Bdellovibrio bacteriovorus: one gene and its partner. The protein of the gene in region 1 interacts with the protein of each later gene in a pairwise test. Links are inferred from orthologs where the notes say so. Each region holds a gene or a part of one and is shown in the gene's direction. Other genes may lie near its edges. The genes, in order: ftsZ and B9G79_RS17270.

Region 1 (6,362 bases):
CGCGGCGCGGGGCTGCGGTGAAGACCCGGAATTTGTAGCCGTCTTTTTCTGCATTCTCAAAACCCACGGCCATTGATGCGACGATGGGAACTTTGCGCAGCAGTTGTTTGCGCACTTCTTCAGGCAGGTTGCCATCCGGATATTTTCCGACGGCCTGGGCAAAGTCCTCTTTCAGATTTCCGGAGGTTGCCACATATCCACGCATGGATTCAAGGCGGGAAAGAATCGCCTGGGATTTGTCGACCAGTTGGTCGCGTCCCTGTTCGTGGATTTTGGAAGAAGAGATTCCCACCGCTGCCAGAGTGCAGACCACACACGATAAAGCGACGTTTAAAATGACCTTGGTGCCAAACTTCATAGAATCTCCTTCGCTGCTATCTATCGGTAATGAGGTCGAAAACAATATGGACTAAAGCTCGTTTTGTTGCGGTTTGAAAACCTAAGTGCACAAAGGTCCAGTGAAAGACCTTGGTCTTGTTTTGCGGACAGCGTTTCATTGTTGGCGATCTTGTTGCTAATCTAAAATTCACGACAGCAGAGGATTTCCGACTGTGAAGAAGCTCGTTTTGAAACTTATTTTTGGATTCATTGTTCTGCCTGCAGCACTTGCGGGAACGCTTTTTTATCTGAATGAAAACGGCTTTTTCAACATTCGTACAGTCGAGGTGGTGCTTGAAAATCCACCCGCGGGGCAGGAGCAGTTTTTGCGCCCGCACGTTGATCGACTGGAAGCAAGTCTGGCCCGTTACAAGGGCGTTTCTCTTTGGAATATCAAACTTAAAAAAGTGTCTCGTGAAGTGGATGCCCTGAACTGGGTGGAAGGTTTGAACATCAAAAGAAGCTGGCCGACGACGTTGTCTGTGCGCGTGCGCCCGCATGAAGTGAAACTTCTGTTCATGGCCAAGGGTGGAAAACTTGTTCCGATCATTAAAGACGGGACTTTCCTGGATCCGGTTGAAAGCAAGCAGGCTCCCGATGTTGTGTTGCTTGACGGAGAAGGTTTTGTGAAAAAAACAGAACTTCGCAAGAAGGCTGTTGATGTGGTTGAGCAAATTCCTGCTGAAGGATCGTTCAGCAGAAAAACAATTTCTGAAATTCGTTACGACAATAAAGAAGGCTTCTGGATGACCATGATCAAAACGGGAATCCAGGTGAAGATGGGTGAAGACCAAGTGTCTTTGAAGTCTGCACGAGTCAGCCAAGTCGTCGATTATCTCGAATCCCGCCAGTTTGACGCGCGCGTCATAGACGCGAATCTGTCAAAGAAAGTCCTTGTCAGGTTGCGTAAGGATCCCTAAGCTTAAGTCTGGAAGACCGATCAAAGTCGGGTAGATGCCCCCTTTCGAAGCCCCTTAAAATGATTTTAACGGGTGGTCTTTCCTGAAGCTTTATAGTTTAGGCATCCGTGAGGACTTAAGGATGAGTACATCAAAACCCAAAGCTCCGGTATTGGCTGGCTTGGACATTGGTTCTACCAAGGTCTCTTTTGTCATCGGCACAGTTAATCCCGAAGGAAAAATCGAAGTCGCAGGCGTGGGCACCGCTCCCAATACAGGGATCCGTCAGGGTGTCGTAGTCAATATCGAAGCCACGACTGATTCCATCAGAAAAGCCAAAGAAGAAGCAGAATTGATGTCCGGTTACACCGTCTCCGAAGTGTGGGTGGGTGTTGCTGGTTCGCACATTTCTTCCTTTGATTCCAAGGGCATGGTTGCGATCAAGAATCGCGAAGTCACCGCCTCTGAAATTGACCGCGTGATCGAAGCTGCAAAAGCAGTGGCGGTTCCGACGGATCGTTCTGTTCTTCATGTTCTTCCAAGAGAATTCAAAGTCGACGGCCAGGATGGGATCACGGATCCTATCGGCATGTCCGGCATCCGCTTGGAAGCCAATGTGCACATCGTGACCGGCGGTCAGAGTGCCATCAATAATACAGTAAAATGTGTTGAAAAAGCCGGTTTGAAAATCGCAGGCCTGGTTCTTTCCCAGTTGGCATCCGCCACCGCGGTGATGTCCAACGATGAAAAGAATCTGGGTGTGTGCGTGGTTGATATGGGTGGCGGCGCTTGTAACGCCCTTTACTTTGTCAACGGCAGTGTGGCTCACTCCTCTGTAATTCCAGTGGGTGGCCAGCACTTCACTCACGACGTGGCGGTGGGGTTGAGAACTCCGCAGTTCGCGGCGGAAGAGCTGAAAAAGAAGCATGGCTGTGCCATGGCTTCCATGGTGAATGAAAATGAAACTGTTGAGGTCGAAGGTGTCGGCGGCAGAAAATCCCGCGTGATTCCTCGCAAGGACCTTGCGGATGTGATCGAAGCTCGTGCAGAGGAAACTCTGAACCTGATTGCCAATGACATTCGTATGAGCGGCCTGATGCCAATGCTTGGTGGCGGGATCGTTCTTACAGGGGGCGCAAGCAACCTGGATGGTCTGATCGAAATGGGTGAATTTATCTTTGATATTCCGGTTCGCAGAGGGGCTCCTCGTGAAATCGGTGGTCTGACGGATGTGGTGAAGTCTGGAGAATTCTCCGCCGCTGTCGGACTGTTGCAGTATGCACTGGGGCAGAGAAAAGACCTGCTTCAGGCGCATCAACAGCAGCAGGAAGTGAACATTGGTGAATCGCTGGACGGGATCACCAAGAAGATCAAAGAATTTTTTGGACAGATTTTTTAAAATTTTTAGCCTGAGTTCGCCCAAGCCTCGGCGACGGCGGATGATTCTGTGGGGAGGATCAAATGTTTGAGTTGGAAGAAAATATCAATATCGGTGCAAATATTAAAGTAGTGGGCGTCGGCGGTGGCGGTAGCAACGCGGTTGCCACCATGATCGAATCCGGCATGAACGGTGTTGAGTTCATCGTTGCCAATACAGACATCCAGGCCCTGAACGCCAGCAAGTCTCCGAATAAGATCCAGTTGGGTCTGGACCTTACAAAAGGTCTTGGCGCGGGTGCAAATCCGGATGTGGGTCGCAGAGCTGCGATCGAATCCTACAATGAAATCGTTGAAAAATTGGAAGGCGCGGACATGGTGTTCGTCACTGCGGGTATGGGTGGCGGAACTGGTACGGGTGGCGCTCCGATCGTCGCGAAGATTGCGCGTGAACTTGGCGCTTTGACTATCGGTGTGGTTACCAAGCCTTTCCTGTTCGAGGGTAAAAAACGCGGCAAGCACGCTGAAGGCGGCCTGGCTGATCTGAAAGAAAACGTGGACACCCTGATCGTGATCCCGAATCAGAAACTTCTTTCCATTGCTGCGGAAAGAACTCCGCTTCTGGAAACCTTCAAAAAAGCGGACGAGGTTCTTCTTCAGGCTGTTAAAGGTATCTCTGATCTGATCAACATCCGCGGTCTTATCAATCTGGACTTCGCCGATATCCGCACTGTTATGTCCTCCAAAGGCATCGCAATCATGGGTACTGGCGCAGCCAAAGGTGACAACCGTGCGGTTGAAGCGGCGACTGCTGCGATCTCTTCTCCACTTCTTGAAAACGTCAAGATCGATGGCGCGACTGGCATCATCATCAACGTAACGGGTGGTTCTGACCTGTCTCTGTACGAAGTGAACGAAGCTTCCACTCTGATCACTGAAGCGGCTCATGAAGATGCAGAAATCATCTTCGGTGCGGTTATCGATGAAAGCATGGGTGATGAAGTTCGCGTGACTGTGATCGCGACTGGTTTCGATTCTCACGATGTGAAACTTGTGAACGACATGGCTCAGGTAAATCAAATGCAGAACTTCCTGAACCAGAACGCAGCTCACTTCGGTGGCATGAACATGCAGATGCCGCAAATGCCGCAGCAGATGGCTCAAATGCCACAGATGCCGCAGATGCCACAAATGCCTCAGTTCCCGCAAATGCCGGTGATGCCGACAATGCCACAAATGCCTGTTATGCCTCAGATGCCAGCGGTTGAACTTCCGCCGATCACTGCGGTTCAGTCTCAGGTTCAGTCTTTTACGCATCAACCACAGCAGACAGAGGCAGCTCCTCAGGTTACTGAGACTGTGGTTGTTCCCCCTGTAGCTGCCGTGACTCCGCAGGTGGCGCAGCAGGCAGCACAAAACATGATGCCACAAATGCCGGTTCAGGCTCAGCAAGCTCCTGTTCAACAGGAAGTTGCCACTCCGATCCAGCCACAAGTGGAATCATCTTTGTCTCCGCGTGATATGCTGCTGGCTAAAGCCCGCGCTTTCAAAGAAAGCCAGGACTTGAAATCCAAGCACGCGAATCCGGAACAACTGTCCATGAACGTGGATCACGAACAGCAGTCTTTGGAAGAAGCGCGCCGCATGGCTCGCGAAGTCCTGAGCTCTCCGTTCTCCAGCCAGAATCTTGAAGTTCCTGCATTCATCCGCAAGAAACAGGGATTCGATCTGAATAAAGAATAGTGGAAGCCTGGTTCATATCCGACATTCACTTGAAAACCGCTGAAGAGCGCAATGGGAAAATCCTGTTGCGCTTTTTGCGTTCTTTGCTGGCGGGAAATCCGCAGCAGGTTCACCTTTTCATGCTCGGGGACATCTTCGATCTGTGGGTCGGTGGACACACTTATTTTGCCAAAAAGTTCGAACCTCTGATGCAGGCTCTGGGTGATCTTCGCAAAGCGGGGGCCCGTATCACTTTCATCGAGGGCAATCACGACGTGCACGTGGAAGGGTACTTCCAGAAGCGTCTGGGAATCGAAGTTTTTGTCGAGGCTCAGTATTATCTGATCGACGGGGTCCGTGTGCGCTGCGAGCACGGGGACCTGATCAATTTGAATGACGAAAAATATCTCAAATACCGCAGCATCATTCGCAATCCTTACATCAAACCTTTGGGAAGTATTCTGCCGGGCAAGTTCTGGGATCACATTGGAAACAAGGCCAGCAAAAAAAGCCGCGAACGCAGCGGACACTATCGTGTATCCAATGAAGGTGAACTGATTGCGATGATTCGCAAACACACGTCGGTAGCCTATGCGGAAAAGCCGTTTGATCTGATTGTGTCCGGTCACATGCACGTCTTTGATGATCACACGGAAGCCATCAACGGCCACTCGGTGCGCTCGGTGAATCTGGGGTCGTGGTTTGAAGAACGTGTGAAAGTTTTTTGCCTGCGTAATGGTGTGGGCGAATGGGTCTATCTTCCCTCTGAAGACTAAGTTCTGACCGAATTTTCTGGATCACTTAAAAACCTGAACTTTTGCGACGACAGTCTTCAGGGCGTATCCTTTTTGTATTCAAGGAGGATTTATGAGATCAATGGTCAGTGCTTTGGTGTTTCTGCTGGCAATGACAGCTCAGGCTGCTGTGGAAATGACAGTGCAAAAAGAGGCCTTCGTCATTCATTCGACGTCCATCAGTTGCATGGCTTATCAGGACGGATCCAATCGTCGTGATATTGCTTCGCCATACATTGATATTCCTCAGATTCGTATTGCCAACCGCAGTGGTGAATTTTTTGCTCCGGCCATGATTCAGGTGACATTCAAATCTTCGATTCGGTCTTACACCTGCACCTATTCTGATTATCAGTTGGATGCCATCGGCATTCCGGTCCGTATGACCAATAACGAAATTCTGGATCTGACTTGTCCGATCAAGTGTGGTGGATTGCCAATCGGCAGCCCCGAAAAAGTCACCGCCACGGTCGAACTGATCGGGTACACCGAATCTGGCAACGGCCATATGACACCCGTTAAAATTCAAAAGAAAATGGACATCATCAATCCATAACTAAAAGGTACCTGCTTACTTTTTCCGAAGCGCTGCGATAGAATCTGGGTATGGATTTCAAACCGACTCAACGATTTAGTGACCGGGTTGATAACTACGTCAAGTTTCGACCCTCGTATCCTTCTGAACTTCTTAAGTTTTTCACCGACCAATTGGGGCTGACCGCAGCAAGTGTGGTTGTCGATGTGGGTTCGGGAACAGGGATTTCCACCGAAATCTTTCTAAAGAACGGCAACATCGTGTATGGGGTTGAGCCCAATGCCAAAATGCGGGCTGCTGCTGAAAAGAACCTGGTGGGTTATCCTGATTTTCACAGTGTGAATGGTTCATCTGAAAACACCGGGCTGCCTGCCAACAGCGTGGATTTCGTAATTGCCGCTCAGGCCTTTCACTGGTTTGAACCGGTGGCGACTCAGAAAGAATTCAAACGCATTTTGAAATCGCCGGGAACGGCGGCGTTGATCTGGAATGACCGCCGGATGACGGGCACGGGATTTAATGTGGACTATGAAGCGCTGATTGCGAAGTACGGTTCCGACTACAAGCAGGTTCGACATAACAATATCGATCATTCCCAGATTGAAAGTTTTCTGGGGGCCTACAACGAACATGTGATTTTCAATTATCAGGATCTGG
Region 2 (6,289 bases), 2.9 Mb from region 1 along the record:
AAGGTCACCGGCAGAAGAGGGGCGATGGAATCTTTATTGAAAGAAGAGCTGTTGGCGGTGCCGGTGTTTCCGGCGCTGTCGGTTTGTGAAACCTGTAAAACAGTCGCGCCGTCATTGAGCGCCCCGACAACCACCGGACCACTGAAAGTCCCGTTGGTGCACGTGAAAGTCGCCAGCGTCGTGCCTTGAGAAACAATCGACACAGGTCCGTCATCATTTTCGCAAGTACCATCCACCGGCAGGGCCACGATCAGCGCATTACCCACTTCCGCGGGCAGGGCTGTGGAGAAACTGACATTCGGGGCGATGATGTCTTTGGTGACAGCAGTTTCGTTCGAAGATTTTACTCCCGCTAATGAGGTCACTTCCAGCTTGACAGTGTATTCCGCATCCGGCCAGCCTTGTGTATTTACATCCAGGCTGAAGCTTCCATCCTGGCAGACGGTGGTGAAGGTTTTTGGTTCCATCGTCGACAGACTGTTCAGGCTGGGCTGAATGATCACGTCAATTTTTTGATTTGGATAGTAGCATTCACCGCGCAGGTTGTAGTTGGAAAGACTGTCGGCAGAATTGATGATCAGGGATTCAATTTTGGTTCCGTTACTGTCGGTCAGAACCGGCGGCGTCAGGGAATTATAGTCCGTGAGATTGCCCACGAGGGTGCAACCCGAGACCAGACCGGTGATAAGGAGTATCAATAGTGCCGTTACGTTCATCTACTACACTTATCGGCTGATGTTTCGTCGGATTTAAACGAGGATCACTGGTTTTTCGCGAAATCTGGCGGAAAAGTGTCTCAAATTGTCACACCTGTCAGAGGAGTAACAGAAGGGGCCTCTGGTTCTCTAACAATTGCATTATGACGTTGGCAGGGTCTTTGAAGTAAGGGCGGTGTTGACCGTGTGTGGAGGTATAGCATGCGCATTCATCTACAACTTGCTTTGTCTGTTTTGGCTTTGTCCGTGGCGGCCTGCTCTAATGGCGGAGGCGGTGGCGGCGGAGGTGCGGCTCCGGTTCCGACAACGTCGACACCCACGCCAACTCCTGTGGATGTGCAGGGTGAATTCACCTACGAATATAAATTCAATGGCTGCACCACCGGCCGCCAGAAGCTGACCTCCAAAAATGCGTACTGCGATGCTTTGCTGAACGATGCCTTGAACAACAACTGCGCCCGCGAAATGCGCGTGGAAACTTACAACCGCATGTGCACCACCAACACTCAAGTCAGCAGTCCTGGAACTTTGCCGGCGATGAGCACCGCTCGTTGTGTGGTGAACGGAATGGATTTGAAAGATCGCACATTCCTGCAGAATATGAATCCGTTCAATCCGCAAAGACGTCAGATCTATCGCGACATGTTCTGGAGCGGGAAGAACGATCAGGGTTACGACATTCTGGGCAGCCTGGTTGATTCCTATGGCAAAGGCCGTTTGTTGCTGACGCCGGCTCAGACCGGTCGCGCCGCTTTGGGTGAAATCCAGTTGCACCAGCAACGCGGTGACAGCAAGTTCTCGGTACGCTCGGGCCTGGGTTCGCAGATCAGTCTGAAGGTCACTAACCTTGAAATTCAAAAGGAAGTGGAAGCGGTTTGTCTGTCTGACAAGTCCTTCAAGCGTCCCAAAGCCGATCTGCGCCGTGTGAAGTGTTCGCTGACTCACTCTGAATCCGGTCGCAAAGAAACCCGTCGTGACGAAGAGATCGTGTGGGATGTTGCCAATAAAGTGGAGCGTGAAATCTTCCGCGGCCGCTCGACAGAAAGAATCACTTTGCGCCTGAAACCCGCTGCAGCAGCGCAAGACGAGCGCATTGCCATTGAAGCGGTGGATCTGGATATCGACAAAACCATGGTCGCTGAGACAACCCTGAATGAAGGCCTGGAAGTTCGCTTCCGTGGTCAGTTGACGGGGACCGACCTTACGATTCAGTGTGCACCTGCGTCAAAATAAACTCAGAGAAGGCCTAAATATCAGTATTGACTCCGGTTTTTATAGAACCTAGACTTGAACTGTTTAAAGCCCGATGAATATTACACTGAAGTGAGATTCAGCATGAGTTTTTTTGACAAAGTTCAAGACTATTTTTCCAATGACATTGCCATTGACCTTGGCACCGCCAACACACTTGTTTACGTAAAAGGCCGCGGAATCATCCTTGATGAACCTTCCGTGGTTGCGGTCCAAAAGAATTACCGTGGCATGCAAAACCGCGTTCTTGCCGTAGGTAAAGAAGCCAAAGACATGTTGGGACGTACACCTGGCAGCATCGTGGCGATCCGCCCGATCAAAGACGGTGTTATCGCTGACTTCGAAGTCACCCAGTCCATGCTGAAGTACTTCATCGGCAAATCCCTTGGAGAGAAAAAATCCTTCATCCGTCCTCGTATCATCATCTGCGTTCCTTACGGGATCACTCAGGTGGAAAAACGTGCGGTGAAAGAAGCAGCTCAGTCCGCAGGTGCCCGTGAGGTTTATCTGATCGAGGAACCAATGGCCGCGGCGATCGGTGCCGGTCTTCCGATCACTGAACCATCCGGCAACATGGTTGTCGACATGGGCGGTGGTACTACGGGCGTGGCGGTGATTTCTTTGGGTGGTATTGTTTACTGCAAATCCATCAAAGTTGCCGGTGACAAGTTTGACGAGGCGATCGTGAACTATGTTCGTCGTCAGTTCAACCTTCTGATCGGTGAAAGAACCGCAGAAAACATCAAAATCCAAATCGGTAACGCTTATCCGTTTGAAGAAGAAAAATCCATGGAGATCAAGGGCCGTGACCTTGTGGCCGGTGCTCCAAAAACCATCGAAATCACCTCTTCCCAGGTGAACGATGCTTTGATGGATCCTTTGTCTGAAGTTGTGGATGCTGTTCGTACCGCGCTGGAAAAAACTCCACCGGAACTGGCTTCGGATATCGTGGACAACGGGATCGTTCTGACGGGCGGGGGCGCTTTGCTGGCGAACCTGGACGTGCTTCTGAGAGAAAGAACTGGACTGCCGGTTTCTATCGCTGAAGACCCACTTTCCTGTGTGGTGATGGGTTCCGGTAAAGTTCTCGACCAGCTTGACCTTCTCAGACAGCTTACAGTCGATTAGTATAGTAAGGGCATCCACGAAAGGGTGCCCCCGAACGCACGAATGGACTTAAAGGTGCTATGACCGAAGCTGACGTACAATCTATCGCTTTGTTTTTCTATTTTGCCCTGCTTGATGATCAAAAAGCGATAGAGGCTTCATCCCAGGCGCTGGCCCTTTGTCGGGCTCGCAAGGCGCGAAATCCTGATTTGCAAAATTCTGTAGCTATTGTTGCCGCGACCAAAACGGTCTGGGACAAATTCAAAGTGCGCGTGTCCCGCGGACGTCCCAACACCACTGTGGAATCCGGTTGGCTGATTCCCGATGCGGTCGATCTGGGCCCATGGCGTGAATTTCAGAAATCCGCTTCAGAAGACGAGCTATTGACTGTTATTTGGTCTAAAATCCTGAAGATAAGTGATGATGATATTTCGGCTGGTTTGGGCATTACCCAGGGCACTATTCGATACAGATTAGGCCGGGCATTGCGCAAGCTGGGAAGCATGACCCAAGGTGTGAGTAAACTAAAGCATGGCTCAGCAGGAAAATAAAATTCCCCTCTCCAAAAAGAACAAAAGAGAGATTTCTCCGTTCATCGGGCATGAGCTGCTTTATGATTATTTGACGGGGACTCTGGATCCCGAACGCCGTTCTGCGGTTGAAGATCATGTTAAATTTTCGCGCGATGCCCAGTTGGATCTGGGTAAAATCGAAAATGGCCAGAAGTACGCTGAGTTGCTGGCGGACACGCGTGTGTCTGAACCCATTGTTTCGCAAATCAATGCCCCTTCCAGCTATCTCACAGTCTTGATGCAAAAATCCAACTTCGACAAATGGCCTCAAGGTCTTAAGTGGGGATTGGAAGCATTGGTCGTTGTCGGTGTGATTGTGACATTACTGTCCGTGACGCCATGGCAGAAAGTCATGCAGTTGGGGACCTTGACGGGCTCCAAAGAAGTGATTCTGGCGGAGGTTTCCAAAACTGAAACCACCACGGTGGTGCAGGAGACTCCGGAATTTGTGGATGAAGGGGCTAAAGAGGCGGCTCCAGCCGTGACAGCGAAGACTCCGGATGCACCTGCGGCAGCCACTCCGGTTCCGGTGGCATCGGCGACACCGACACCAGCGGCACCGGCTGCGGTGGCAGTAAAGCCGGATAAACCTGCAGAAACCGCACCTGCGGCGGCCTCCGGTGGGTTTCTTTATCGTGGTGAAATCTCTGCGACTAACATTGAAAGCATTGGCCCTAAGATCAATGACAAGATCCTTGAACTGGGTGGTCGTAAGGCCGGTTCGGTGGAGCTGGGTTGGAAGAAAACTCCGACATCCATGTATTATCACCTTACAATTCCTGAAGCGAAGTATCAGGATCTGATGAACTATCTGGGCACTTATGGGAAGACCAAATTTTCCAAAGAAAAACACCCTCGTGTGATGCCGGACGGGATCATCCGGCTGATCTTCACTTTGGATGAATCCAAAAAGTGAAAACACTCCGGAAGAAACCCAAACGATCCCTGCGCACGATCTTGATTATCTGGTTCGTCCTGTTTTCAGTCGTGCCCCTGGCGTTCGTCACGGGCTATTCCATGATCAAATACGAAAAAGCCATCGATCATGAGCTGTCCCAGCGCCTGAGCGGCAATGCCCGCGAAGTCGAGCTGATTCTGGCGGACCTGCTGACCAGCATTCAGCAAAAGCGGGATCGTTATGTGCGTGATCCAAGTCTTGTCTATCACATGGCTGAAGGCGACAGCGGCACCATCCGCAATATCTCTTCCCAGTGGATCAAGACCGACAATATTTCCAGTCTGACTTTCTTCAACCGCGAAGGCCGCATGCTGGCCTCGGTTTTCAAAGACGAAAAAGAGAACGTGCGCAGCTTTGTTCCCGTGCAGGACGCTGTCTTCCTTTCTGCGAAGTATATGGCGCAGGTTAAAGATCAGCGTGAAATCTCTTTGGCTGAATTCGGCGACAAACAGAAAGTAAATCTGATCTTGATCTCCAAAATCACCGGGGCCGGGGGCCGCGTTGTCGGTTACATGGAACAGGTGATGGATCTGAATAAAACTTTTGTGGGCAAGATCAAAAGCCGCCTGAAGCTGGAACTGATCTTTTTCTCGGACAACGGCCAGGCTGTTGTGGCCAGCCATCCGGATTTTTACCTCTATAAAAAAGACTTCTTCCGTCCGTATTTCCGCCCGGGGGCCGAGCCATTCTTTGATCTGAATGTGCGCAGCACCCCTTATGGTTTTTTGATCTATCCGCTGAACTGGGGTATCACGAAGTTCTATGTGGCCTTGGGCGCTTCAAAAAGCGAGGCCAAAGCAGTTTTAAAGAACGTGAACTATGCGTTCATCAGCGTCGTTGGTGCTGTCATTGTGCTGTTGGTTCTGACGATTCTGGTGACTTCAAGCTGGGTGCTGAAGCCGCTTTACGAACTGGTGGAAGCCCTGCAGTCCTTTGAATCCCAGGAACAGGCCGTCACCATTCCGGTGAAAAACGACACTGAGATCGGCCTTCTGACTGAATCCTTCAATGAAATGAGCAAAAAAATCTGGGTGGCCCGTTCGGATCTTCGCAAAAAAATCACCGAGCTGGAAGCGGCCAACAAAGAACTTAAGGACACTCAGACCAAGCTTGTTCATTCTGCAAAAATGGTTAGCCTGGGTCAGTTGGTGGCCGGTGTTGCGCATGAACTGAATAATCCGATCGGCTTCATTTACAGCAACATGACTCATCTTAAAGAGTACTCGGAAAGACTGATCGAGCTGGCTGAAGTGGCCGAAAAAGATCCGCCAAAGCTTCCGGCTTTGAAGGAAGAGTACGAGTTTGATTACATCGTGAAAGATCTGCCGAAGCTGGTGGCGTCCTGTCAGGACGGGGCCCGCCGCACCCGTGACATCGTTCTGGGGCTGCGCAATTTCTCGCGCCTGGAAGAAGCCAAACTTCAGGAAATCGACGTTCATCAAAGTCTCGACACCACCTTGAATCTGTTGCAGGGTGAAATTAAAAACCGCATCGAGATTCATCGTCAGTACGAGCCAACTCCTTTGATTCACTGTTATGCCAGCCAGGTGAATCAGGTGTTTATGAACATTCTGTCCAATGCAGTGCAAGCGATTGAAGGCAGCGGTCACATCTGGATTTCCACTTCGGCTTTGAAGGACTACAAGGGTTCCAAGGACAAACGTGGCTGGGTGCAGGTCTCAATT

Evidence for each region.
Region 2: the proteins of ftsZ (region 1) and B9G79_RS17270 interact in binary tests that used the Escherichia coli proteins (3 or more experiments, as listed by UniProt). The link is inferred for Bdellovibrio bacteriovorus from one-to-one orthologs.

Annotation. Positions count from the first base shown.
Region 1 is NZ_CP020946.1:682,530-688,891, forward strand. The notes cover bases 2,143-5,067. They hold ftsZ (cell division protein FtsZ), read left to right. Parts: upstream 2,143-2,738; coding sequence 2,739-4,397; downstream 4,398-5,067. Other genes in these bases: ftsA (cell division protein FtsA), read left to right, coding at 2,143-2,676; B9G79_RS03410 (UDP-2,3-diacylglucosamine diphosphatase), read left to right, coding at 4,397-5,067. Also shown: B9G79_RS03395 (cell division protein FtsQ/DivIB), read left to right, coding at 552-1,298; more of ftsA, read left to right, coding at 1,420-2,142; more of B9G79_RS03410, read left to right, coding at 5,068-5,152; B9G79_RS03415 (hypothetical protein), read left to right, coding at 5,244-5,726; B9G79_RS03420 (class I SAM-dependent methyltransferase), read left to right, coding at 5,777-6,362. UniProt on the Escherichia coli protein: Essential cell division protein that forms a contractile ring structure (Z ring) at the future cell division site. The regulation of the ring assembly controls the timing and the location of cell division.
Region 2 is NZ_CP020946.1:3,597,361-3,603,649, reverse strand. What follows is about bases 1,222-4,073. They hold B9G79_RS17270 (rod shape-determining protein), read left to right. Parts: upstream 1,222-2,051; coding sequence 2,052-3,095; downstream 3,096-4,073. Other genes in these bases: B9G79_RS17260 (zf-HC2 domain-containing protein), read left to right, coding at 3,606-4,073; B9G79_RS17265 (hypothetical protein), read left to right, coding at 3,155-3,625; B9G79_RS17275 (hypothetical protein), read left to right, coding at 1,222-1,949. Also shown: B9G79_RS17280 (hemagglutinin), read right to left, coding at 1-716; more of B9G79_RS17275, read left to right, coding at 918-1,221; more of B9G79_RS17260, read left to right, coding at 4,074-4,562; B9G79_RS17255 (sensor histidine kinase), read left to right, coding at 4,559-6,289. UniProt on the Escherichia coli protein: Forms membrane-associated dynamic filaments that are essential for cell shape determination. Acts by regulating cell wall synthesis and cell elongation, and thus cell shape.